2 regions of the Alteromonas sp. AWM4_230 genome follow, and region 1 is predicted to be linked to the other one. Evidence: predicted binding sites of a transcription regulator. Region 1 holds the regulator's gene; the other holds the start of a gene.
The links. The regulator FliA, encoded in region 1, starts transcription of late flagellar genes. The targets are predictions, from matches to a motif close to CTAAAGNTNNNNNNNNNNNNGCCGATA.

Region 1 (11,898 bases):
TCGGCATTGCTGGAGTTTGACCCGCGGCAATGTCCCGTAAGTATTCGTCTTTAAGCGTATCAGGGTCATATTCTGGATGGCCTGTTACAAACACCATTCGCTTGTCTTCAGATGCCACAATATACGCACCTACATCATCAGATTCTGCCACAACACTCAGCCCATCAACACTGTTATACAGCGAAGTATCGATATGCCCATAACGAGAATGGGGAGCGTGAAACGTAGGGTCAAAACCTCTTAGCAGTTCATTGTTAGGGTCGTTCACTTTATGTTGAAAAACACCAGAAAACTTTTCGTCTCTGATCTCTCGGGTTATGCCATAGAAGTGATACATAGCCGCATGGGCAGCCCAACACAGGTATAAAGTAGAGTTAACGTGTCGCTGTGCCCACTCCAATATGGTGGTCATGGTGTCCCAATACTTCACTTCCTCATAGTCGATAAGCGCTAGAGGCGCACCAGTAACAATAAGGCCGTCGTATTTCTTATTCGCGACTGCTGAAAAGTCGTGATAGAAAGCATCCATGTGTGACTGGGGAGTATTTTTGGGTGCTTGATTATCAATGCGAATCAAGTCTACGTTTATTTGCAGCGGCGTATTCGATAACAGGCGAAGTAACTGTACTTCTGTTTCTATCTTGTTCGGCATCAAATTAAGAATGCCGACTTCAAGAGGACGAATATCCTGATTGGCAGCCCTGTCCATGTCCATGGTAAAAATATTTTCACCTAGTAGTACATTCTGCGCGGGTAACTGCTCAGGAATACGAATTGGCATAGAGGGCTCCAGTGATAAATTACAATACCTGTATTGTGTCTATAACTGGCAATATGTCAACATCTTTACGTCTAGACGTCTAAACGTTTCTTTTAAAGGCGAGCCTATCGATACAAACAACTAGCCGTTTTGCTTATGCACCATAACTAACATCTCAGCTTCAGCGCGAGGAATGTCACAGGCCTCAATAATTTCGTCGATGCTGGCACCTTGCTTAACTAAGTCTGCAGCACGTTGATATAGGCGTAGGGAAGGATCTTGAAGTTTGAGCTCTCGAAGCTGATTTTCAATATCAGTTTGTTTTTCGTCTAGCTCTTGAATGTGGCGAGTAATGACCAATGTGCGTGCTTGCGCCTCGGTTTGTTGGTTATTTGCATCTTTAGCGAGCGCTTCTGCTCGCGCAATTGCAGAAGCACTATTTTGTTCACTATCGCTTAAAGCTGTACGTAACTGCTTAACGTGCGAATATAGAATGCTTACCGTAACAGCAAGCACAACGATAAAGCCGCACAAAATAAGTTCAATTAAGGTAGGTGCAGCAAGCTGCCATTCCATGGACATAACCCTTGGGGAAATGGAGGCGACATAGACAATACATGCCGCCTAATCATTATTTAGATATTGCTAAGCTCATCCCACTCTTCGTCGCTGAGCAATTTATTTAAATCAACAAGAATAAGCAGTTCGCCATCACGATTGCTAACCCCTTGGATAAATTTAGCGCTTTCTTCAGTACCAACGTTAGGGGCGCTGTCGATTTCTGAAGATTTTAAGTACACCACTTCTGCGACACTATCCACTAAGATACCGACAACCTGTTCGTCCGACTCTATGATCACTATACGAGTGTTGTCTGTGATTTCCGTTGGTGGTAGCCCAAAACGCGCACGGGTATCAATGACGGTTACCACGTTACCACGCAAGTTAATAATACCAAGCACATAATCAGGCGCACCGGGTACAGGGGCTATTTCGGTATAACGCAGTACTTCTTGTACTTGCATTACGTTAATACCGTACGTTTCTTCACCTAAGCGATACGTCACCCATTGAAGGACTTCATCGTTACTGTCGCTAGCGTTATTATTCATTCTTTCATCGCTCATGAACCTGGCTCCCAATACTATGGCGTCTGGTCGTTACTGCCTAAGCCTTTGTTAAGCATAGATATTAATTCTTCAACGTCAATTAACGCACACATTTTTTCTTTAACCATCCCTGCTAACCAGGGACGTTTACCTGTGGACTCGCGCCATTTTACGTCATCGGTAGTCAAATTGACCGTGTTTACAAGCTTTTCGCTTGCTAGTCCCCACGCACTCTCTCCTAACATTATAAGATATCGGTAGTTGAGCGATTGTGCGAGATTTTCGTCGTATTTTTCTGGCATTACCCATTTTGCAGAGTCAACAACACTTAGTTTAGACTCTCTGTGCAACATTACACCCATAAACCAGTCAGGTTTTCCAAATAAAGGGCCTATTTTTTCAATTTGATGGATTCCCCCTAGCGAAGTTAAGGGAACCGCAAGCGTTAGCCCTGCAACCTCAAAGAATAGCGCCTGAAAGCGGAAACCGAGAGTATCCTTTAGTGGAGTTTTTAAACTCTTAGGAGTACTAACCTCACTTTCTTTTTCTGCCTGAACAGGTACGTCAACGTATGACTGCTGCTTTTCGCTATCAATTGTCTTTAAATTTTGACTTTCAATTAACGAAGAAACCTCTTCAGCTAACACTTCTTCTTTGTCGACGTGCGCTTCGCTATCGCTAGCCGTTGAGACAAGGGCTGACTCAGCCATCTGCTGAGAGGCCTGCTCAAGCAATTTTGCCGTGCGCGCAGTCACATCTTCCGGAGTTTCGGGCTCTTTCAGAAGACTGTCTAGGTATGCCTCCATCACTTCTTCACGGGCAAATGGCGATTGCTTGCTCATGGTCTTGTTATTTCTCCAATACGGCTAACAGTTTATTGTAGGCATTTACACCTCTTGTCTTTGGATACGCAGCAGAGATAGGAAGCTGCACCAAACTCGCATCCCTAAAATGAGTATCCACCGGGATAACACCTTCCCACACACGTTCACCGTAATCACTCATTAAGCGCTTTCTCGATGCTAATGCGGCGTTTGTTCGTTTATCGAACAAAGTAGGAATGATCAGAGTATCAAAAGACTTATTTAATGAACGCCCCATTATTTCCATAGTGCGTATCATTCTATCTAAGCCTTTAAGCGCCAAATATTCTGTCTGAGTCGGAACAATAACCTTATCGCATGCCGCTAAGGCATTAACCATTAACACGCCCAATACAGGCGGGCAGTCGATGATAGCAAAGTCGAACTCATCGGCTATTTTAGCAAGTGCTTTTTTTAGCACTAAGCCCATCCCCTGCTCGCTTCCCATGGTTCGGTCTAACGTCGCCAATGCCATGGTTGCGGGTAGCACATATAAATTGTCGAGTTTTGTAGGACTGAGACAGTCCATAACATTATCGGCAGTAATCTCGTTAGACTTAATAAAAATGTCGTAAACAGAATGGCTTGTCGCTTCTGCATCAATACCAAAATAGTAACTAAGCGATGCGTGGGGATCGGTATCTATCATGAGCACTCGCTTGCCCTTTTGAGCTAGCAAGCCGCCAAGGCTTACGGTTGTGGTAGTTTTACCTACCCCGCCTTTTTGATTTGCCACAGTCCACACTTTCATAATTACTGTTCCATTACTGTTCAAACTGCTATCGCATTTCGGTTTGAACGCAACTGCTTATATCATCGATATTAATATTTTTACTCGATATATTAGCCACAGCGACAGCCTGAGGCATACCGTAAACCACACAGGAGTCTTGGTCTTGCGCCCAAATAGTCGCCCCCTTATCCTTGAGTATCCGACAGCCCTCTCTACCGTCTGCGCCCATACCCGTTAAGATGATACCAAGCACGTCGCCACCATAAACTTTAGCCAACGAGCTAAAGGTCAGGTCTACGCTTGGCTTATAATTCACCTTATCAGACTGGCTTGCATCAACGATGGAAATTCGCTTGTTGCTACCGATAGATTCAAGCAACATTTGCTTTCCTCCTGGGGCAAGATAAGCGTGCCCTGGTGCTAAAATATCGCCATGCTCTGCTTCTTTCACTTTAATTTTACAGTTGCTATCTAAACGCTGTGCAAATGCAGTAGTGAAAGTCCCAGGCATATGCTGCACAAGTAAAATAGGATAAGGAAAATCTGCAGGTAGTGGAGAAAGCACTTTTTGAAGTGCAACAGGCCCACCTGTGGACGCCCCAATAGCTAAACATCTGTATTGCTTACCCGTTGCCCTCACTGAGGAAACGGTAGGCTGTTTGTCGGCGCCTTTATGGCCTGAAAGTAAACCCGATGTTTTGAAAAAAGCCTGTTTGGGCGCATTGTCAGGGAGTTTTCTCGTCTCGGCGGTGCGAAGAGATGGGCGCTTAACGCCTAACCCTCTTCGCGCGATCAACCTGACTTTAGTGCAAAGTAACCGCGAAGCATCTTTTCTATCTTGGGCTATATCTTCGAATTTCTTGGGTAAGAAATCGAGCGCGCCTGCTTCTAACGCATCTAGCGTTGCCTGAGCGCCATGATGCGTTAATGATGAAAACATTAAAATTGGCGTAGGACGTTTATCCATAATTGCCTTAACGGCGGAAATACCATCCATAACAGGCATTTCAACGTCCATTGTTATTACATCAGGCTTAAGAGCTTCCGCCTTGTCTAATGCATCACGTCCGTTTCTTGCTTCACCTACAACCTCAAGCTCTCTATCTCCTTCGAGAATTTCTCTTACTCGACGGCGATAGAAAGTCGAGTCGTCCACGACTAGGACTTTAAAGACCATGGATTATCATTCCTGTTAATTCATCGCCTTACTTTATAGGTTTACGCGCGTACCGTTTGAGCAGGCTAGGAACATCTAAAATTAATGCAATACCACCGTCTGAAGTAATTGTTGCGCCAGCCATACCAGGCGTACCTTGCAACAATGCATCGAGTGGTTTAATAACCACTTCTTCCTGGCCTATCAGCGCGTCTACGACAAACCCTACTTGTTGAGTACCAATTTGCACCACAACAACATGCCCCTTTTCTTTATTTATATTTTTGGGGCCTCGGATTAACCATTCACCAAGGAAGAACAACGGAATTGCTTTTGAACGAACTATCATTGTTAGCTGGCCATCTACCGTATTGGTCTTCTTGATGTCCATGTTTATTATTTCGTTCACCGCACCTAATGGTAACGCAAAGGTCTGTTTTCCTACAACAATCATTAACGTAGGTAGAATCGCGAGCGTTAGCGGTACCTTGATATCTAATCGTGTACCTTTTCCTAACTGCGAGTCGATATTGATGGTACCGTTGAGCTGGTTAATCTTGGTTTTAACCACGTCCATGCCCACACCACGACCTGAAATATCGCTGATTTCGGTTTTAGTAGAGAAGCCAGGTGCAAAAATAAGATTAAACGCTTCAACGTCAGACATGCGTGCTGCTGCGTCTGCGTCCAATACGCCGCGGCTAATTGCGATCTCTTTGAGCTTTTCGGCGTCCATACCCTTACCGTCGTCTTCGATAGTAAGAAGAATATGGTCGCCCTCTTGAGATGCTGATAGCTGAACCGTACCCATGCGAGGCTTACCGGCCGCTGCACGATCATCAGGCATTTCTATCCCGTGGTCGACAGAGTTTCGCACCAAATGCACGAGCGGGTCGGCCAATGCTTCAACCAAGTTTTTGTCTAAGTCTGTCTCTTCACCTACAAGATCTAAGGTAATTTCTTTCTTTAAGCTTCTAGCCAGGTCACGTACAACGCGAGGAAAACGGCCAAACACTTTCTTGATAGGCTGCATGCGGGTTTTCATTACCGCACCTTGCAAGTCTCCAGTCACTACATCTAGATTAGCAATGGCCTTTGACATGCTCTCATCGTTGCTGTTGATCCCCAAACTTATCAGCCGGTTTCTAACGAGTACGAGTTCGCCGACCATATTCATAATTTGGTCTAAACGCTTAGTGTCTACACGTACTGTTGTCTCAGCAGGTGGTGGAGCAGGAGCCCCTTTTTTATCATCTTTCTTGGCAGGCGCTTTTGGCGCAGCTGCTTTGCTCGTTTTAGCTGGGCTCGCTGCACTAGGTTCTGGCTTCGCCTTAGGCGCAGCCGGGGCACTCGACGCGGATTGCTTTGCTTTTTGAACAGCTTCGGTAGCCGCTTTGTCTACCGGAGGTTCAGGGGCCGCTGGAGCAGAGCCTTGTTTAGTTGGACCTTGACCAGAGCCGTGAAGCTGATCAAGCAGTGCTTCAAATTCATCGTCGGTAATTTCTTCATCTCCGGCACTACTTGCCGGAGCAGCTGCTGATACTGGTTCTGGAGCACTTTTTTCGTCCCCACCAAACTGACCTTTTCCGTGCAGATCATCTAACAGTGCCTCGAACTCTTCATCAGTAATGTCATCACTGTCAGTGCTCGCCGCTAGTGCTGACGTTTGCGCAGGCTCCGGTTTGGCGGGTTCTGTATTGGTTGATGCAGCTTGTCCTGGAGCACCACCTCCATGAAGCTCATCAAGGAGAGCCTCAAACTCATCTTCGGTAATTTCTTCTATACCACCGCTACTTTCACTGGTACCTGACGCTGCTGGCACTGGTTCATCTATAGCTAGTTCCGGCTCTTCTGCAACGACCTCGGGCTCAGCCGCGACAACTTCTGGCTCGGCCGCAGGCGCATTTGCATTGTCGAAAATGTTTTCATCTGGAGATTCTGGGCGACTGAGTTTGTGTAACAGGTCGACGAGGTGTGCATCTGCCGGCTCTAGCGGCTCTTGCGCTTTTACTCGTTCAAACATTTCAACGACCACATCAGTGGCTTGCAAAATGATATCCATTAACTCAGGCGTTAGCGTTCGTTGGCCATTGCGCATGACGTCAAAAACGTTTTCAGCACCGTGACAAATTTCAACTAACTCAGTAAGAGAAAGGAAACCCGCTCCCCCTTTTACTGTGTGATAGCCGCGAAAAATTGCGTTAAGCAAGTCCGCGTCTTCAGGATTGTTCTCAAGATCAACGAGCTGTTCTTGTAATTGTTCAAGTATCTCCCCAGCTTCTACTAGAAAGTCCTGTAATATTTCCTCGTCAACATCAAACGACATGCACCCGCTCCCCTAAAAACCTAAGCTAGACAGAAGATCATCTACATCATCTTGACCTGAAACGACGTCATCTCGTTTGTCAGCATCAATGATTGGGCCTTCTGCCTCTACACCATCAATCTTATCGGCCTTAACGCTGGAAGGTTTAGATTGTTCTGCACCGTCCCGTTCGCCAAACATAGTAAGCATGTTTACAAGGCTATCTTCGACTTCTTTAACCAAGTCGATAACGCGACGAATAACCTGTCCAGTCAAGTCTTGATAACCTTGTGCCATCAAAACTTCAGTAAGTAACTGTGTAAGTTTAGCCGACTGATTCGAACCGTCTTCCAACAATTCGTCTAAGTCTGCACATAAAACCTTAAACTCACCCAACTCGATTTGGCGGTTCATCAGCTTTTTCCACTCTGGCATAACCTTTTCGATCCGCTCCGATAGCAGTTCAGCGATGGGCATACTCGCCTCAACGGCATCCATAGTAGTATTAGCAGCTTTTTCGGTTTCTTCAATTACGTAGGTAAGGCGGGACTGGGCATCAGGGATATCGTCTGTAGCTAGATTTTTGATGCGGTCGTCTATTTGAAAGTTGTTTAATGCGTCGTGGAGTTGACGCGTTAACTTGCCTACTTCAGCGAATAGCTCAACGTTTTCTTTCATTGAGACGGCTTCAAGTAGTGCGTTAGCTGAAGCCTTGTCACCTTCTTCGAGAAAAGTGACAAGCTGCTTTGCTTCTTCTAACGATATTGGAACGTTTACATTCGTTGACATCCAGTAAACCTCATTTATCTGGTGAGCGTCTGGATCAACCTAAACGTTCGAATATTTTATCTAATTTTTCTTTAAGCGTTGCCGCGGTGAAAGGTTTAACAACGTAACCATTCACACCCGCTTGGGCGGCGGCAACGATCTGTTCCTTCTTCGCTTCAGCGGTCACCATAAGTACTGGCAAATGCTTAAGTTTGTCATCGGCTCTAATCGCGCGGAGCAAATCTATACCCTGCATACCAGGCATGTTCCAATCAGTAACAACAAAGTCGAAATCGCCTTGTTGTAACATAGGTAATGCAGTGCTTCCGTCATCCGCTTCCTGAATGTTGGCAAAACCCAAGTCTTTGAGTAGGTTTTTGATGATACGTCTCATGGTTGAAAAGTCATCGACCACGAGAATTTTCATGCTTTTGTCCAAAATAGCCTCCACTGAGGGGTTAATTGTTTTTAATTTCTATTCTTCGTCAGCTTGCCACGATTTCATTCGTGATTTGAGTTTTAACATGGCTTGACTATGAATTTGACTGACTCTCGACTCACTTACGTCGAGAACCTCGCCTATTTCTCTTAAGTTTAGTTCTTCATCATAGTAAAGTGAAAGAACAATCGCTTCTCGCTCGGGTAATGTCGTTATTGCATGGGCCAGCGCTTTTTGAAATGCGCCCTGCATTAAATCTTCTAACGGTGCATCACTGCCTCGACTTTGCTCGGTAGTGATCACATCTTCCGACACACCTAAATCTTCAATGCCGACCAACTTCCCGGCATTTACTTCATTGAGCATCTGGTGATAATCCTGCAAGCTCACATTAAGCTTGTCAGCAATATCGGAATCTCGTGCGTCGCGCCCAGTTTCACTTTCTACCTGAGATATCGCTTCTGTTATTGCGCGACCATTTCGGTGAACAGAACGTGGCGTCCAATCACCTTTGCGTATTTCGTCCAGCATGGCACCGCGAATGCGGATACCTGCGAAGGTTTCAAAGCTTGCGCCTTTTGACCCATCAAAGTTTCGAGCGGCCTCTAACAAACCAATCATGCCTGATTGGATAAGGTCATCAACAAGTACACTCGCAGGCAGGCGCGCCATCAAATGGTGCGCAATACGCTTAACCAGAGGCGCATGTCTTTCGACTAACTGCGATTTATCTGTTTGCTGTTGATAAGCGGCTGCCTTGCTGTTCAACGTTGACTTCCTACGGCTTTTTCTGCAACTAATTGTTCAATGAAAAATTCTAAGTGACCTCCAGGCTGCGCTGGAATAGGCCAAGTAAGCGCCCTGTTTGCTAGCTTGGTTATCGCTACGGCTGCAGGAGAGCCTGGAAAAGCATCAACAATAGCTGTTTGCTTACGCACAGCTTTGCGAATATTTTCGTCAAATGGCACCGTCGCCACTAATTCTAGTGCAACATCAAGAAAACGCCCTGTCACTTTGCTTAATTTGCTAAATAATTCCTGACCTTCTCGCACATCGCGAACCATATTGGCCACAACTTTAAAGCGAAAAACACCGTGCTCACGGTTAAGGATTTTTATCAGCGCATAGGCATCAGTTAGTGATGTTGGCTCATCGCAAACCACCACCATGATATCTTGGGAGGCTTTAGAAAAGCTTAATACCATATCTGAAATGCCAGCAGCGGTGTCGACTATTAATACGTCTATTTGAGAACGCAGCTCGCTAAACGCTCTTATCAAGCCAGCGTGCTGTGTGGGTGAGAGTTCCGCCATTGACTGCGTACCAGATGTGGCGGGCGCAATCTTAATACCGTGGGGGCCGGTTACTAAAACCTCGTCCAACGTACACTCGCCAGAGAGTACGTGAGATAGGTTTTTCTCAACTCGCAGGCCTAGCATCACATCTACGTTTGCAAGACCAAGGTCCGCGTCAAGAACCATTACACGCTTGCCCTGCTTCGCCATGGCGATAGCAGTGTTAAGCGTAATGTTTGTTTTACCGACGCCACCTTTACCACCGGTGACGGCGATTACTTTGATTAACCGTGATTGCTTCATTTTTCTTAAGCTACTCGCTTGATCGTCAATCATACTGCTTATGCTGTTTTAATTGCGTTGTTACCACTAGTATGATTCAAACCGTACTTTTTATAAAGCTTTGCAGCAGCGGAAACTAAAGATTTCGCTTCTGCAATCTTAATGTCTTCAGGCACTTTTTGACCATCGGTGACATAACTAACCGGTAGTTGGTATTCAACCGCTGCACTAAGTACCTCTCCTAAAGAGTAGCACTCATCTAACTTTGTGAAAATACAGCCACTTAGTTCAATATCGTCATACGCTTGAATGATTCTCTGCAAAGCCGGATATTGCGTATTGGCTTGCGCTACCAAATATTTTTTAACTTTTGGCATTTGGCCATTGTCGAACTGCTTAATTTGCTTAATTAATCGACTATCACGCTGACTAAAACCTGCTGTATCAATCAATACTAGTCGCTTATGACGAAGTTGGAACAATAAATCTGCTAGTTCTTCACTAGTTTGCGCTTTTCGCACAGTACAGCCAATAATTTTTCCGTATGTCGCTAGTTGCTCATAGGCTGCAATTCTATACGTATCAATAGTTATCATAGCTACCGATTCTGCACCGTATTTTTGCGCGTAGCGGGCGGCCAACTTTGCAACCGTGGTTGTTTTACCTGTACCAGTAGGCCCGACTAATGCAACGGCACCTTGTGAGCTTAGTATATCGTTTCCGGTAACATTTATGCGATTAGCCAATAGGTTAAGAAGATATACCCACGCGTCACGTTCGTTGTAATGAGCCGGTGTATAGCTAATCAACTGAGTTGCTAGTGCACTACTCAAACCCATATCGGTTAATCGCGTGACCAAGTATTGATGAACAGGTTTTTGACGCTTGTTCTTCGCTTCCATTAGGTCTGCAACTTGATACTGCAATACGTCGCGAAGTGAAGCTAACTCTTCTTTGATTTGAGCTAGTTCAGCAGACTGGGATACAGGAGTTTCACCCATACTTGACGCTTGATGCTCAGGAAAAGTCTGTTGCTCGATAGCATCTTGTGCTGGTGATTGTGTTTCAAGGTCGTCGATAAACGCTTCTGAAAAATCTAAGTGAGATGCAATTTCGTTGGCGTGCTTAGCGTTCGCTGACATTGGCTGTGCTGGTTGTGCAGAACTTTCTGCAACTGGGTTTCCACCATGCTGCTTTTCCAGCAAGGCTTTTAAGCTATCAGGGCCATCGTCGCCAATAATTTCACTTAAGCTAGGCACAGCCTTTTGGCTAGGCGTTTTAGCAGCGGTCTGTGGTGCCGCCTTAGGCGTGAAAAGCTTGGCTTCAGGCTCTTTGTCGTAGGCTGCTACAAGCTCGATACCGTCTGCGACTTTGCGATTTGACATGATCACTGCATCACTGCCCAACTCAGCTTTAACTTGGCTTAGCGCCTCACGCATATCTTTGCCGAAGAAACGTCTAATTTTCATTGCAACCTCTCCAATCACCCAGTGTCAGATTATTGACCGACCGAACTGACTATTTTTATTTGTTTGTCGTCAGGCACTTCTTGGTATGAAAGAACATGCAGCCCAACAACAGAATACTTTAAGAAGCGAGACAGCACGGGTCGTAGCATGCCTGAGGTAAGGAGTACTGCAGGTTCTCCCTCTAACTCTTGCTGCTGACTGGCTTGCTGCAATGATTTCTGCAGCTTGTCTGCCAGACCTGGCTCTATACCAGCACCGTCTTCGCCACCTGCTTGAAGAGACTGGTGCAACATCTGTTCCAACTCTGGCGCCAAGGTTATGACAGGTATCTCTTTTGCCCCCTGAGTAATTTCCTGAACGATTAAACGTTTGAGTGCTATACGCACCGCAGACACCAATACATCTGGGTCTTGGCTCCGTGTGCCGTACTCGCTAAGCGTTTGCACGATGGTGCGCATATCGCGAATAGGCACGCCTTCAAATAGTAAGGTTTGCAGCACTTTCACAACGGTACTAAGCGGCAGAATATCGGGCACCAAACCTTCGACCAATTTAGGGTGCTGTTTGGCCAGCATATCTAGAAGCTGTTGCGCTTCTTCATGCCCAAGTAATTGATAGGCGTTATTTGAAAGTAACTGACTTAGATGAGTCGCAACAACCGTAGCGGCATCAACAACCGTGTATCCAAGCGTTTGCGCGTGCTCGCGCTTATTAGGCTT
Region 2 (11,898 bases), 2.6 Mb from region 1:
TTTCCCCATTCGGACATCTGTGGCTCAAATGCATTTTGTCGGCTCACCACAGCTTTTCGCAGACTTACACGTCCTTCATCGCCTCTAACTGCCAAGGCATCCACCGTATACGCTTCGTCACTTAACCATACAACCCCAAACAGCCTTTTGACTTCTGTCTAAGTTATGTCGCATGAATGACAAGCTAATCGGAAGAATTGCCTTGCTATCAATAAATTGACAACAAGCAATTCAGTCAAGTAGAGTAAAAAGTTCATCTTTCGATTTCTCAGTTACTCAATTTTGATTGATTACTATTAATATCAGCTTTCCAAATTGTTAAAGAACATTCGATGTTTCCTGCAAAAGCAGTACTTTCATCTTTAGAGTAAAAAACCCTAATCAATGCTTACTGAAACAGTAAATATTCATTAGGATTTCGGGTCCAACGTGACACGTTTCTACCTTTGTTACCTTCCTTTCTTAAAGCAAGGAAATGGTAGGCTTGGGCAGACTTGAACTGCCGACCTCACCCTTATCAGGGGTGCGCTCTAACCAGCTGAGCTACAAGCCTTCAGTTTCTAAGCTTGTTAACAACAAACTCAGTTTCAAGTAGATGGTGGAGCTAAGCAGGATCGAACTGCTGACCTCCTGAATGCAAATCAGGCGCTCTCCCAGCTGAGCTATAGCCCCATAAACTTGTGTCGTTCTTCATTTTAAACAAGACTATCTGTGTAGACACTGCATCAAGTGCGTCTGTCGACGTAATGGTAAGGAGGTGATCCAACCCCAGGTTCCCCTAGGGTTACCTTGTTACGACTTCACCCCAGTCATGAAACACAAAGTGGTAATCGTCCTCCCGAAGGTTAGACTAACTACTTCTTTTGCATCCCACTCCCATGGTGTGACGGGCGGTGTGTACAAGGCCCGGGAACGTATTCACCGCAGTATTCTGACCTGCGATTACTAGCGATTCCGACTTCATGGAGTCGAGTTGCAGACTCCAATCCGGACTACGACATTCTTTAAGGGGTCCGCTCCACATCACTGTCTCGCTTCCCTCTGTAAATGCCATTGTAGCACGTGTGTAGCCCTACACGTAAGGGCCATGATGACTTGACGTCGTCCCCACCTTCCTCCGGTTTGTCACCGGCAGTCTCCTTAGAGTGCCCAACTTAATGCTGGCAACTAAGGACAAGGGTTGCGCTCGTTGCGGGACTTAACCCAACATCTCACGACACGAGCTGACGACAGCCATGCAGCACCTGTGTCAGAGTTCCCGAAGGCACCAATCCATCTCTGGAAAGTTCTCTGCATGTCAAGTGTAGGTAAGGTTCTTCGCGTTGCATCGAATTAAACCACATGCTCCACCGCTTGTGCGGGCCCCCGTCAATTCATTTGAGTTTTAACCTTGCGGCCGTACTCCCCAGGCGGTCTACTTAGCGCGTTAGCTTCGCTACTCACGACTTAAAGTCACAAACAGCTAGTAGACAGCGTTTACGGTGTGGACTACCAGGGTATCTAATCCTGTTCGCTACCCACACTTTCGCACATGAGCGTCAGTCTTTGGCCAGGGAGTCGCCTTCGCCACTGATGTTCCTCCAGATATCTACGCATTTCACCGCTACACCTGGAATTCCACTCCCCTCTCCAAGACTCTAGTCTGCCAGTTCTAAATGACCATCCCAGGTTGAGCCCGGGGCTTTCACATCTAGCTTAACAAACCGCCTGCGTGCGCTTTACGCCCAGTAATTCCGATTAACGCTCGCACCCTCCGTATTACCGCGGCTGCTGGCACGGAGTTAGCCGGTGCTTCTTCTGTTGTTAACGTCACGGCTAGCAGGTATTAACTACTAACTTTTCCTCACAACTGAAAGTGCTTTACAACCCGAAGGCCTTCTTCACACACGCGGCATGGCTGCATCAGGGTTTCCCCCATTGTGCAATATTCCCCACTGCTGCCTCCCGTAGGAGTCTGGGCCGTGTCTCAGTCCCAGTGTGGCTGATCTTCCTCTCAGAACAGCTAGAGATCGTTGCCTTGGTAAGCCTTTACCTTACCAACTAGCTAATCTCACTTGGGCCTCTCTTTGCGCCGGAGCCTAAGCCCCGTTTGGTCCGTAGACATTATGCGGTATTAGCAGTCGTTTCCAACTGTTATCCCCCTCGCAAAGGCAAGTTCCCAAGCATTACTCACCCGTCCGCCACTCGTCAGCGAAGTGCAAGCACTTCCTGTTACCGTTCGACTTGCATGTGTTAGGCCTGCCGCCAGCGTTCAATCTGAGCCATGATCAAACTCTTCAATTAAATATATCGAAATATGAATCGTCGTTGTGACACTCTTAACGAGTGCCCACACAGATTGTCTTGTCTAAATTGTTAAAGAACGTAGCAGCTTCGCTGCTATTCACTAGAAGCCGTTGCTTCTTAGTGACTCACCCTGCTCGAGTGAGGTGCGCATTTTACATCGTTTATTTTCGATGTCAACCATGTTTTTAAACTTTTTATTTGCTTGAAAACTTGGTTTCGCACTTGTTGCTAAGTTGGCTTTGTTTTTCTCGAAGCCCCCTCAGAACGTGGAGCGCATTATAGATACCTCTTGAGAAAGATCAACACTTAAATTGGATTTTTTTGCATTTTAAGGCACTTTTGGTGTTAACCGTTCATTTCTGCATCATTTCCATTGGCTCAATGCATCTTTCGACTAGTTTTTTCACATTTTATTGTTCTAATTGTTACAAATGAGTAAACTATATACAGCCTCCAACACCATAATAAACAATAGAAAGGTAGGTATATGAAAGTAGGCTTTATTCAATGCGCTGTAATTAGCGCTATTTTTGCAATTGCAGGGTATTTGTTATTTTCTTCTGCTAGTTTAAACGTCCATGTTCCACTTACCGTATCTGCAGCTCTGCTGATAAGCGGTATCGTTACTCCTTGGCTAGCGTCTCTTATTCAAAGTCCATCTTCCTCAGATGCCAGAGCACACACCAATAACGGATCAGTTGAAACTTTATATGTGGGTAACTTACCCTATAGAGCAAACGAGAACGCAGTAAAGGAGTACTTCAGTAGCTTTATTGAAGTGCAGTCGGTTCGTTTAATGAAGGATCGTAAAACTGGAAAAAGAAAAGGTTACGGTTTTATCGAGGTTGTCACAGACGATCTTAGTAGTGTTATTGATAAGACTAACGACTCTATCTTCCAGGAACGAACGTTGAAAGTTCGACCTGCAAAAGACAAAGTAGAACACGCGTAATTCTTATTCGTAGTTTTTAGTTATGTAAAAAAGCCCGGTAAGCTCTCGCTTCCGGGCTTTTTATTATCATAAGCATTAACTCTCGCTGGCTTCAGCTGATTGAGGAAGGCCATCTAATAAAGTTTGGTTAAAAGAACGAAATCTATTTATGGCGGATATTAGATCAGGAACCTGGACATCTTCCATTTCGTTAATAATACCAGCTATTAAAGTATTATAGTCTTCACTACTTTCTAATGAACTTTCTGCATTAGCAAAAGTATCCATCATTTTCTCTAAGTACTGAGCGATTGGACTAACCACATTACCAAACTTCGCGTTGTCGCTTTTATCTTCGTTATAGTGCTGAATATTTTCGTATGTCTTTAGCACTTCTGTTTGTGTTGTTCTATTTAGTTGTAGTGCGTAACCAACCAACTCTTTATCATCAAAGCCTAAACTCAGTGCTTCTTCAAATGCCTTGTCGATGTCACCACTATAGAAGGTATCGGCTAGATCCTGCACTTGCCCAACTAAATCAGCTATCGATTCCAACTCATCTTCATCAAGTTCTCCTTTCAATGAAAAGCTAATACCGCTTCGTTCATAGTATTGATAAGACGTTTGTTGAGAATAGCTTGCCGAAAAGCCACTTTCACTTTGCTCACCACTACCGTCAGATTGGCCTTGAGATGCCTGAGCCTGAAAATTAAGTTGCTGAGAAGCCTGGAAAGAACGCAGGCTTTCAAAACTAAAGCTCACTTCATCACCATCTTTAGTTCGAATCATCAAACTACCGCTTTTTTCGTCCGATGCTGCAACAGCTTCCAACGAAGACAGCTGGACAGCATTAGGCTGCTGGCGTCCAAAGATATCGGTTTCTAGATCATCAATACCCGTATCAATAAGATCCCGGCTTTTCGTTATACCTTGCTCAATCTCTTCATTCATAAACCCAGCAAGATCTTTTTCAGCCATCGCGAAGCCGCGGCTTACTCCTTCTCTTGCTTGGCTAAATAGCCCGGTCAGCTTTTCTTCGCTGGCACCTCCATCGGCTGCGCCGCGAATAACGCTGCCCACGAACTTAAGTACGTTTCGGGCTACTTTTTCAAAATCGAATAAACCGTTCGACTTTTCTTCAAGATTTTTCTCTTTCGTTTCTTGTGGTCTTTGCCCATCTATTTCCAACGCTTGATTAATATTGCTACTTACCACGCGCAAGCCGATACTCGTTTGGCTACTTGAAACAGATACTGAAGCCGCTTGTTGCTTCGAGAACTCAGCGGCTTGCTGCAATCCGTCTTGCTGCAACTGCTTTTTAAGCGCTTCATTTGGGTGAACCGTTGCCTTTTGATCCGCTTTCTGATCAACCTTTTGGTCTCCCATAAAAGCTTTAATTTGACCCACGTTCATAATTTGATCCTCACTATCCTCACTCTTATTATCGGCAAAGAATCAATATTGTTTAATTTTAATACAGTATTTTTTTCTAAAAGCTATTTAGGCAATCATGCGTATTAATAATGAAGAAGTCGGGAGCGCTTGTTGCAGTTATTTTTTAAGGGACTACAATTCGCGACCTCAACAATGAATGGAGAATTTTATGACCACCACTGAACAACAACGCTATCAAGATCAGTTAGACGAAAAAGTAAATCGTCTCACCGCGTTGCTTTCTCCATTCAATGCACCAGAACTTTCTGTATTCCCATCTCAGCCAACACACTACCGCATGCGCGCAGAGTTTAGAGTGTGGCACGAGGCCGATGACTTATTTCACATCATGTTTAATCAGGAAACGAAAGAAAAATATCGTGTCGATAGCTTTGCCCCTGCATGTAAAGCAATAAACGATGCGATGACACTTTTGCTTGAAGAAGTAAGACCAAACGAAACTCTAAGAAAAAAGTTATTTCAAATCGATTACCTTTCTGCGTTGTCTGGTGAACTTGTTATAAGCCTTTTATACCATCGTCAATTAGATGAAGAATGGCAAGTGGCAGCAAGAGAATTAAAAGCGACACTTGAATCTCACTTTCCTAAAGTAAACATCATTGGTCGCGCTAGAAAGCAAAAGCTTATTATCGACAACGATTTTGTAATTGAGCGTTTACCAGTAAACGGACGAGAATTCGTATTCAAGCATATAGAAAATAGCTTCACTCAGCCCAATGCCGAAGTGAACTGTAGCATGATTGAATGGGCTTTAGATTGTGTTAAACCACTCTCTGGAGACTTACTAGAAATGTATTGTGGTGCCGGTAACTTTTCACTTCCGCTAGCACTTCACTTTGATAATGTGGTGGGTACCGAAATAGCTAAACCTTCAGTGCAAGCAGCTCAGTTTAATATTGAGCAAAACGAGCTGAGCAATGTAAAAATTGTAAGGTTAGCCGCCGAAGAATTCACTCAGGCTATGAAGGGCGAGCGTACGTTTAGTCGCTTAGAAGGCATTGATTTAAGCACTTACAATTTCACCACTGTATTGGTCGACCCACCAAGAGCTGGGTTAGATGAAGATTCACTAAGAATGATTCAGGATTACGATAATATTGTGTATATCTCGTGTAATCCTGAAACTTTGGCGCAGAACCTTGAGCTTTTGAGTGAAACTCACGACGTTTCTCAATCGGCGCTATTCGACCAATTTCCTTTCACTCATCATATTGAGGCAGGCGTTCTACTTACACGCAAAGTCTAGTTTGCGTGTAAGTCATTTTCTACTACTCCTTGCCTTCTACAAGAACGTGATGGCTTACTGAACCGTCAGTTCTTAGTTTTAGTAGTGGAAGGTAATCTGGGTCAGACATAAAATCGAGTGCGCTTTGTTTTGAAGGCCATTGGATAATAGCGCGAATAGCGGGTTCTTCTCTCTCGCCTTCTAAAGTTTGATGATTCGCACTGTTCGCTAGATATTTTCCACCGTGTTTCGACACGATATCCGCGGCAAGTTTTACATAGTGCGGGATCCACGTTTCATTGGTAGGTGTAACTTCTAAAACTGAATAATACATATCTTGCTCTCTTCTCTTGAAATTAACTGGTTGAACCCAGCGTTATCGTATTGAGAGCTTAACAAGCTATATTTCGTGTAATAAGAAGGCTTACGCTAGAATCTGTTTCGTAAAATATTTGATAATACTTCAGCGCTACGCTTTCTGGGTAGCGCCTATTTGAACAAAGCGAAGTTGCGCTTTCACTCTTTCACCAATTTCACTTCTAAGCTTATCATCCGCTTCTAATGCTTCCGCTCCGGCACTGAATACTAGTCTTACCATGGCATCGGCTTGTAACTGGGCGCAGGCGTATTCCACGCCTTGCTGTTCGATAATGTAGTCAGTAAGTTCATCGATGAAATGTTGAATTTCTCTGAATACTGCAAGTCGGTAAGCAGACGACGTTCCGGTATGCTCTCGCAGTAATAACCGAAATACGTTTGTGTTGGCCGCGATGAACTCCATGAAGGTTTCAACAGAGGTATGGATGACGCCGCCCCCTGAAGCTATGCGCCTTCTAGCCTGACGCATAAGCTGACGCAGCGCTAAACCCGCTTCATCCACCAGCGTTAAACCCAACTCGTCCATATCTTTAAAGTGTCGATAAAACGATGTGGGAGCAATGCCAGCTTCTCGGGCAACTTCACGCAAGCTTATTGCCGATAAACTGCGGTTTTCATCTAGCAGTGAAAATGCAGCATGGATGATATTTTGGCGGGTTTTTAATTTCTGTTCTTGTCGGCTCACGTTCGCACCCTGTGTTCATTAACTTTTAATGGTTTGATGATTTTTTAACTTTAGAGTCTACTTTCAACGTCATCTGAATAACCATTAACGCAATCGAACCTCATACATCAAAGACTAGCACGTCTAGTTTATCGCAACACGCACTGATGGGGAAAGGGAAACAAAATCATCTCTTTTATAAACAAGGGTTAAGCGTTAATTCTCACGTTTTAGCTACGTTTTTGCCACCCTCGGCTATAATTAAACTTTACACATGTAAGCAGAACTTATCTGGGTTTTGCTTGCCTGAAGCCTCGTAAAACGATAAATTAGCGAACAGTTGTAAGCCAAGTTGTATAAAATGAAAAAACCTCCTCTTATCCTAACGAATGTGCTGGTATTTATAATATCAGGCGCAATTGCATTTATAGGTGTGCCGCTTTGGGTGGCATATCAGGGTATCGATTGGGCAGAAATCGGTACCGCCATATTCCTATTCTATTTCACCGGTATGTCGATAACTGCTGGGTATCATCGCTTGTGGTCGCATAAAACCTATGATGCCAACATTGTAGTTCGAGTCATATTAGCGATTGGTGGCGCGATGGCCCTACAAAATAGTATTTTGCACTGGTCGTCAGATCACCGCGTTCACCATCGCCATGTAGATGACAACGACAAAGACCCCTACTCTGCAAAGAAAGGGCTTTGGTTTGCGCACATCGGCTGGATGTTACGCGAGTATCAAGCTAAGCGTTACGATGATTACAGCAACTGTAAAGATCTACAAAAAGATAGCGTTGTGATGTGGCAGCACAAATACTACTTGCCTATCGTACTCGCTGCTAACTTTGGTATTACTGGTCTGTTGGGTTACCTGAACGGCGACGTTATGGGCATGATCTTGGTGGCCGGCGTACTTCGTCTAGTGCTAGTTCACCACGTAACCTTCTTTATCAACTCACTTGCTCACTTCTGGGGTAGTCAGCCTTATACCGATAAGAATACAGCACGTGATAATGGCGTTTTAGCATTCTTTACTTTTGGTGAGGGTTATCACAACTATCACCATATTTTTGAGTACGACTACCGCAATGGCATTCGTTGGTATCAGTTTGATCCTACTAAATGGCTTATCAAAGGGCTGTCTTATGTAGGTTTAACGTCGAACCTTCGCAAAGTACCTGAAGAGCGCATCGAAAAAGCTCTGGCGGCCATGCAGCTTCAAAGGGCAAGTGAAAAAGTGTCGTTACTACCGAATGCGGAAGAAATGATGCACACTATTCAAGAAGAGTACGACCTGCTAATGCAGCGGATGAGTGAGTACTACGCAACGAAAAAGCGCGTTATGCGCGTTAAGAAGCGTACATTAAAACGTAGCATTGAAGGGTTAGAGCTAGCTTACAAATATAAAGAGATGAAGCACGCTTTTGCTGTTCAGAAAGAAAAATGGACCCAATTGCAGAGTTTGTCGCTTCAAATGGCGTAGCATTACCTATTCTTTTAGCTGATCTGATTAAACCAAAAACCACATAAGTATCTGCTTATGTGGTTTTTTTTGATCTATAGTTGGGATGACACTTCAAGTAAGGTAGTTATACTAGAGTTTGTAAGGTTGGCATAAACAGCTTAGCTTTAGACTAAGTTCGGTGTTCAAGCTACATCATAAACTGAATTATGGCGGTTATTGTGATTTCAGACGCCACATCATAGAAGTAATAATACGGGAAGATAACATGGCAACGAAGCAAAAAACTAAAGCTCCGTCGTATCATTACGATGCGATTGTTATAGGCACTGGCCCCGGTGGAGAGGGTGTTGCAATGCAGCTTGCCAAGGCCGGTAAAAAAGTGGCAGTGGTAGAACGCTACGAAGCTGTTGGCGGTGGCTGTACTCATTGGGGCACTATTCCGTCTAAAGCGCTTCGTCACTCGGTCAGTCGTCTTATTGAATACAATACGTCTCCCCTGTTTGCCGACAACCACTTAAGTAAGAGCCTTACGTTTTCAGACATCATGAGCCATGCTAGTGGTGTAGTTAAAAGCCAAACTCGCCTGCGTTCTTCTTTTTATGATAGGAACCGCGTTACGCTGTTTCATGGCGAAGCCAGCTTTGTCGATGCACACACCTTGGAAATAACACGAGAAGATGGCTCGAAGGACACAGTCACGGCAGCACAAATAGCGATAGCCACAGGTTCGCGCCCCTATTGCCCGAAAGATATCGATTTTAATCACCCCCGTATTTATAACTCTGACACCATCTTATCTCTAGATCACGATCCAAAGTCCATCATAATTTATGGTGCAGGTGTAATTGGGTCGGAATATGCCAGTATCTTTAGAGGCTTGGGAGTAAAAGTCGATCTGGTTAATATGCGAGACCGTCTATTGTCATTCTTAGATGACGAAATCTCTGATGCGCTAAGTTACCACTTATGGAACAACGGCGTACTTATTCGTCATAATGAAACCTACTCTTCTGTCGAAGCTACCGATGATTCAGTAATTTTAAACTTAGAGTCAGGTAAGCGCATGCGGGCTGATTGCTTATTGTTTGCCAACGGGCGTACGGGCAACACAGATACCCTGAAACTTGAGAATATTGGTTTAAAAGCTGATGGTAGAGGCCAACTCAAGGTTAACGAAAGTTATCAAACTGAAGTAGATAACGTATTTGCTGTTGGCGATGTGATTGGTTACCCAAGTTTGGCATCTGCAGCATATAACCAAGGTCGATTTGCCGCTGAAGCCATGCTCGGCATCAATACACATTCAGCGTTAGTAGAGGATATTCCGTCTGGTATCTATACTATTCCTGAAATTAGTTCAGTAGGTAAGACAGAACAAGAACTTACCGCAGCCAAAGTACCTTATGAGGTGGGAAGAGCCCAGTTCAAGCATTTGGCCAGAGCGCAGATTGCATCAACGCAAACGGGTAGCCTTAAAATTCTATTTCACCGGGAAACGAAAGAAATACTGGGCATTCACTGCTTTGGTGAACGTGCCTCTGAAATTGTTCATATCGGCCAAGCCATCATGCAGCAAAAAGGCGAAGGCAACACGATCGACTATTTCGTCAACACCACATTTAACTATCCGACCATGGCTGAAGCCTATCGAGTTGCTGCCATCAACGGACTAAATAGGATTTTTTAACAGATACAAAAAAGCCGGCGAAATCGTCGCCGGCTTATATGCGTTAACTAAAAATTAGTTACGGTTCGCAGCAAGCGCATTAAGCGAGTCTTTATGTGCTACGATGTCGATGTGCATATTTTCTTGATCGAATGTCATTGTTGCAATAGCGTAGTCACCCTGACTTTCGCTTGCAATGTCGATCAGCTTTGCTTGTGCATCACGGAAACGAATGTTATTGCCGATTTGATCCGACATACATTGGTTATTCATTTCGAATGTTTTCGCATCCATGCAATCGAAAAGCTGGTTCTCACCAGATTCCGCATGCGCAATACCAAAGGCTGCTGATAGAGCTAATGTTAGTACTACTTTACGCATGTTTCTTCTCCTGTGTTACAGTCTAATACTGTAGTATTAAAGATACTGTATATACATTCGATAGTCAAATTTAGATCACACTAATATGACAGAAGTATGACAAAGAGAAATAATTGGAGAAAATTTTGAAAGGGCACGATGCATTGGTGGCCAAAGCAAAGAATTGCACAATATGCGCGCCTCACCTACCTCACGAACCTAACCCCATTTTTAATACTTCACCATCCACAAAAATTCTTATTATTGGGCAAGCGCCAGGGCTTAAAGCTCACGAAAGAAGTATTGCGTTTGACGATCCCAGCGGAGATCGCTTGCGAGAATGGCTGGCTGTATCTAAAGAAACTTTTTACAACCCGCGCTTAATCTCGGTGCTGCCCATGGGCTTTTGCTTTCCAGGGTACAAAAACGGCGCTGATGCCCCTCCTAGAAAAGAGTGTGCACCTACATGGCACAATGAGTTTCTCGCCTACTTAAAGCCTAAAATCACGCTTTACGTAGGTCGATACTCACAGCAGTATTATTTACCCCAGTACAAAACTTTGACTGAAGCAGTAGGCGCGCCGACTAATACACACTTTGTTTTACCTCACCCGTCAGGAAGGAATAACAGGTGGCTCGCTAAAAATCCGTGGTTCGAGCAAACTATACTTCCCAAACTGCAGTGCGCTACCTCGTCAGCTTTGTCTGATTAATCGTGCGCCTCAAGAAACGCTAGAAGTGCATCGAAAGGCATGGGCTTTGCGTATAAATAACCTTGGGCCTCATCACACCCTAGTTTAATCATGTAGCTTGCCTGCTCTCTTTTTTCCACACCTTCGGCAATGGTGAGTAACCCCAGCTTGTTTCCTAACGTTACTATGGTTTCGGCGAGCACTGCACTAGCACCCGGTTTGATGTCTTTAACGAAGGAACGATCGACTTTCAAACGATCTAATGGCAATTGCTGCAGATAGCTCATGGAAGAAAAGCCTGTACCAAAGTCATCGATAGCAATTTGAACGCCAAATTCTTTCAACGTACGCAAAGCATCAATCACTATTTGCGGCTCGTCCATTACCACACTTTCGGTTATTTCAAGCTCTAATAGACTGGGGTCACAGTTGGCTTTGGAAAGTGCTTGTTTAACTTTTTCGACAAATAATCTATCGCGAAACTGGGGAATTGATATATTAACAGCAACCCTAAGATGCCCGTACCCCTTTTCTTTAAGCTCTTGCAAACGGCGACATGATTCCTCAAGCACCCATTCACCAATATCAACAATAAGACCAGAGTATTCAGCAAGTGGCACAAAAACAGCTGGAGAGATATAGCCCCCCTCTCCATCTGGCCAGCGAAGTAGGCCTTCCATACCCACTACTTTTTCATTGAGCAGGTCTACTTGGGGCTGAAACCATAGTTCTAGCTTTCTCGCCGCAAAGTCGTTTCTTAATTGACGGAT

Region 2: the regulator FliA is predicted to act here: its motif matches at 4,660-4,686, upstream of ACXACS_RS05210 (DUF5610 domain-containing protein).

The regions. Positions count from the first base shown of each region.
Region 1 is NZ_JBSWTB010000001.1:3,819,456-3,831,353, forward strand. It holds gene metA (homoserine O-succinyltransferase MetA) at 1-781, opposite strand, end outside; gene ACXACS_RS16495 (DUF2802 domain-containing protein) at 902-1,336, opposite strand; gene ACXACS_RS16500 (chemotaxis protein CheW) at 1,396-1,887, opposite strand; gene ACXACS_RS16505 (chemotaxis protein CheW) at 1,905-2,711, opposite strand; gene ACXACS_RS16510 (ParA family protein) at 2,719-3,483, opposite strand; gene ACXACS_RS16515 (protein-glutamate methylesterase/protein-glutamine glutaminase) at 3,512-4,642, opposite strand; gene ACXACS_RS16520 (chemotaxis protein CheA) at 4,671-6,947, opposite strand; gene ACXACS_RS16525 (protein phosphatase CheZ) at 6,960-7,715, opposite strand; gene cheY (chemotaxis response regulator CheY) at 7,750-8,133, opposite strand; gene ACXACS_RS16535 (RNA polymerase sigma factor FliA) at 8,170-8,901, opposite strand; gene ACXACS_RS16540 (MinD/ParA family protein) at 8,898-9,764, opposite strand; gene flhF (flagellar biosynthesis protein FlhF) at 9,770-11,179, opposite strand; gene flhA (flagellar biosynthesis protein FlhA) at 11,209-11,898, opposite strand, start outside.
Region 2 is NZ_JBSWTB010000001.1:1,199,084-1,210,981, reverse strand. It holds rRNA gene ACXACS_RS05235 (23S ribosomal RNA) at 1-127, opposite strand, end outside; tRNA gene ACXACS_RS05230 (tRNA-Ile) at 477-553, opposite strand; tRNA gene ACXACS_RS05225 (tRNA-Ala) at 597-672, opposite strand; rRNA gene ACXACS_RS05220 (16S ribosomal RNA) at 751-2,283, opposite strand; gene ACXACS_RS05215 (RNA recognition motif domain-containing protein) at 2,774-3,238, shown strand; gene ACXACS_RS05210 (DUF5610 domain-containing protein) at 3,314-4,630, opposite strand; gene trmA (tRNA (uridine(54)-C5)-methyltransferase TrmA) at 4,821-5,918, shown strand; gene ACXACS_RS05200 (DUF1330 domain-containing protein) at 5,941-6,231, opposite strand; gene fabR (HTH-type transcriptional repressor FabR) at 6,367-6,960, opposite strand; gene ACXACS_RS05190 (acyl-CoA desaturase) at 7,301-8,428, shown strand; gene sthA (Si-specific NAD(P)(+) transhydrogenase) at 8,676-10,097, shown strand; gene ACXACS_RS05180 (hypothetical protein) at 10,152-10,457, opposite strand; gene ACXACS_RS05175 (uracil-DNA glycosylase family protein) at 10,571-11,149, shown strand; gene ACXACS_RS05170 (bifunctional diguanylate cyclase/phosphodiesterase) at 11,146-11,898, opposite strand, start outside.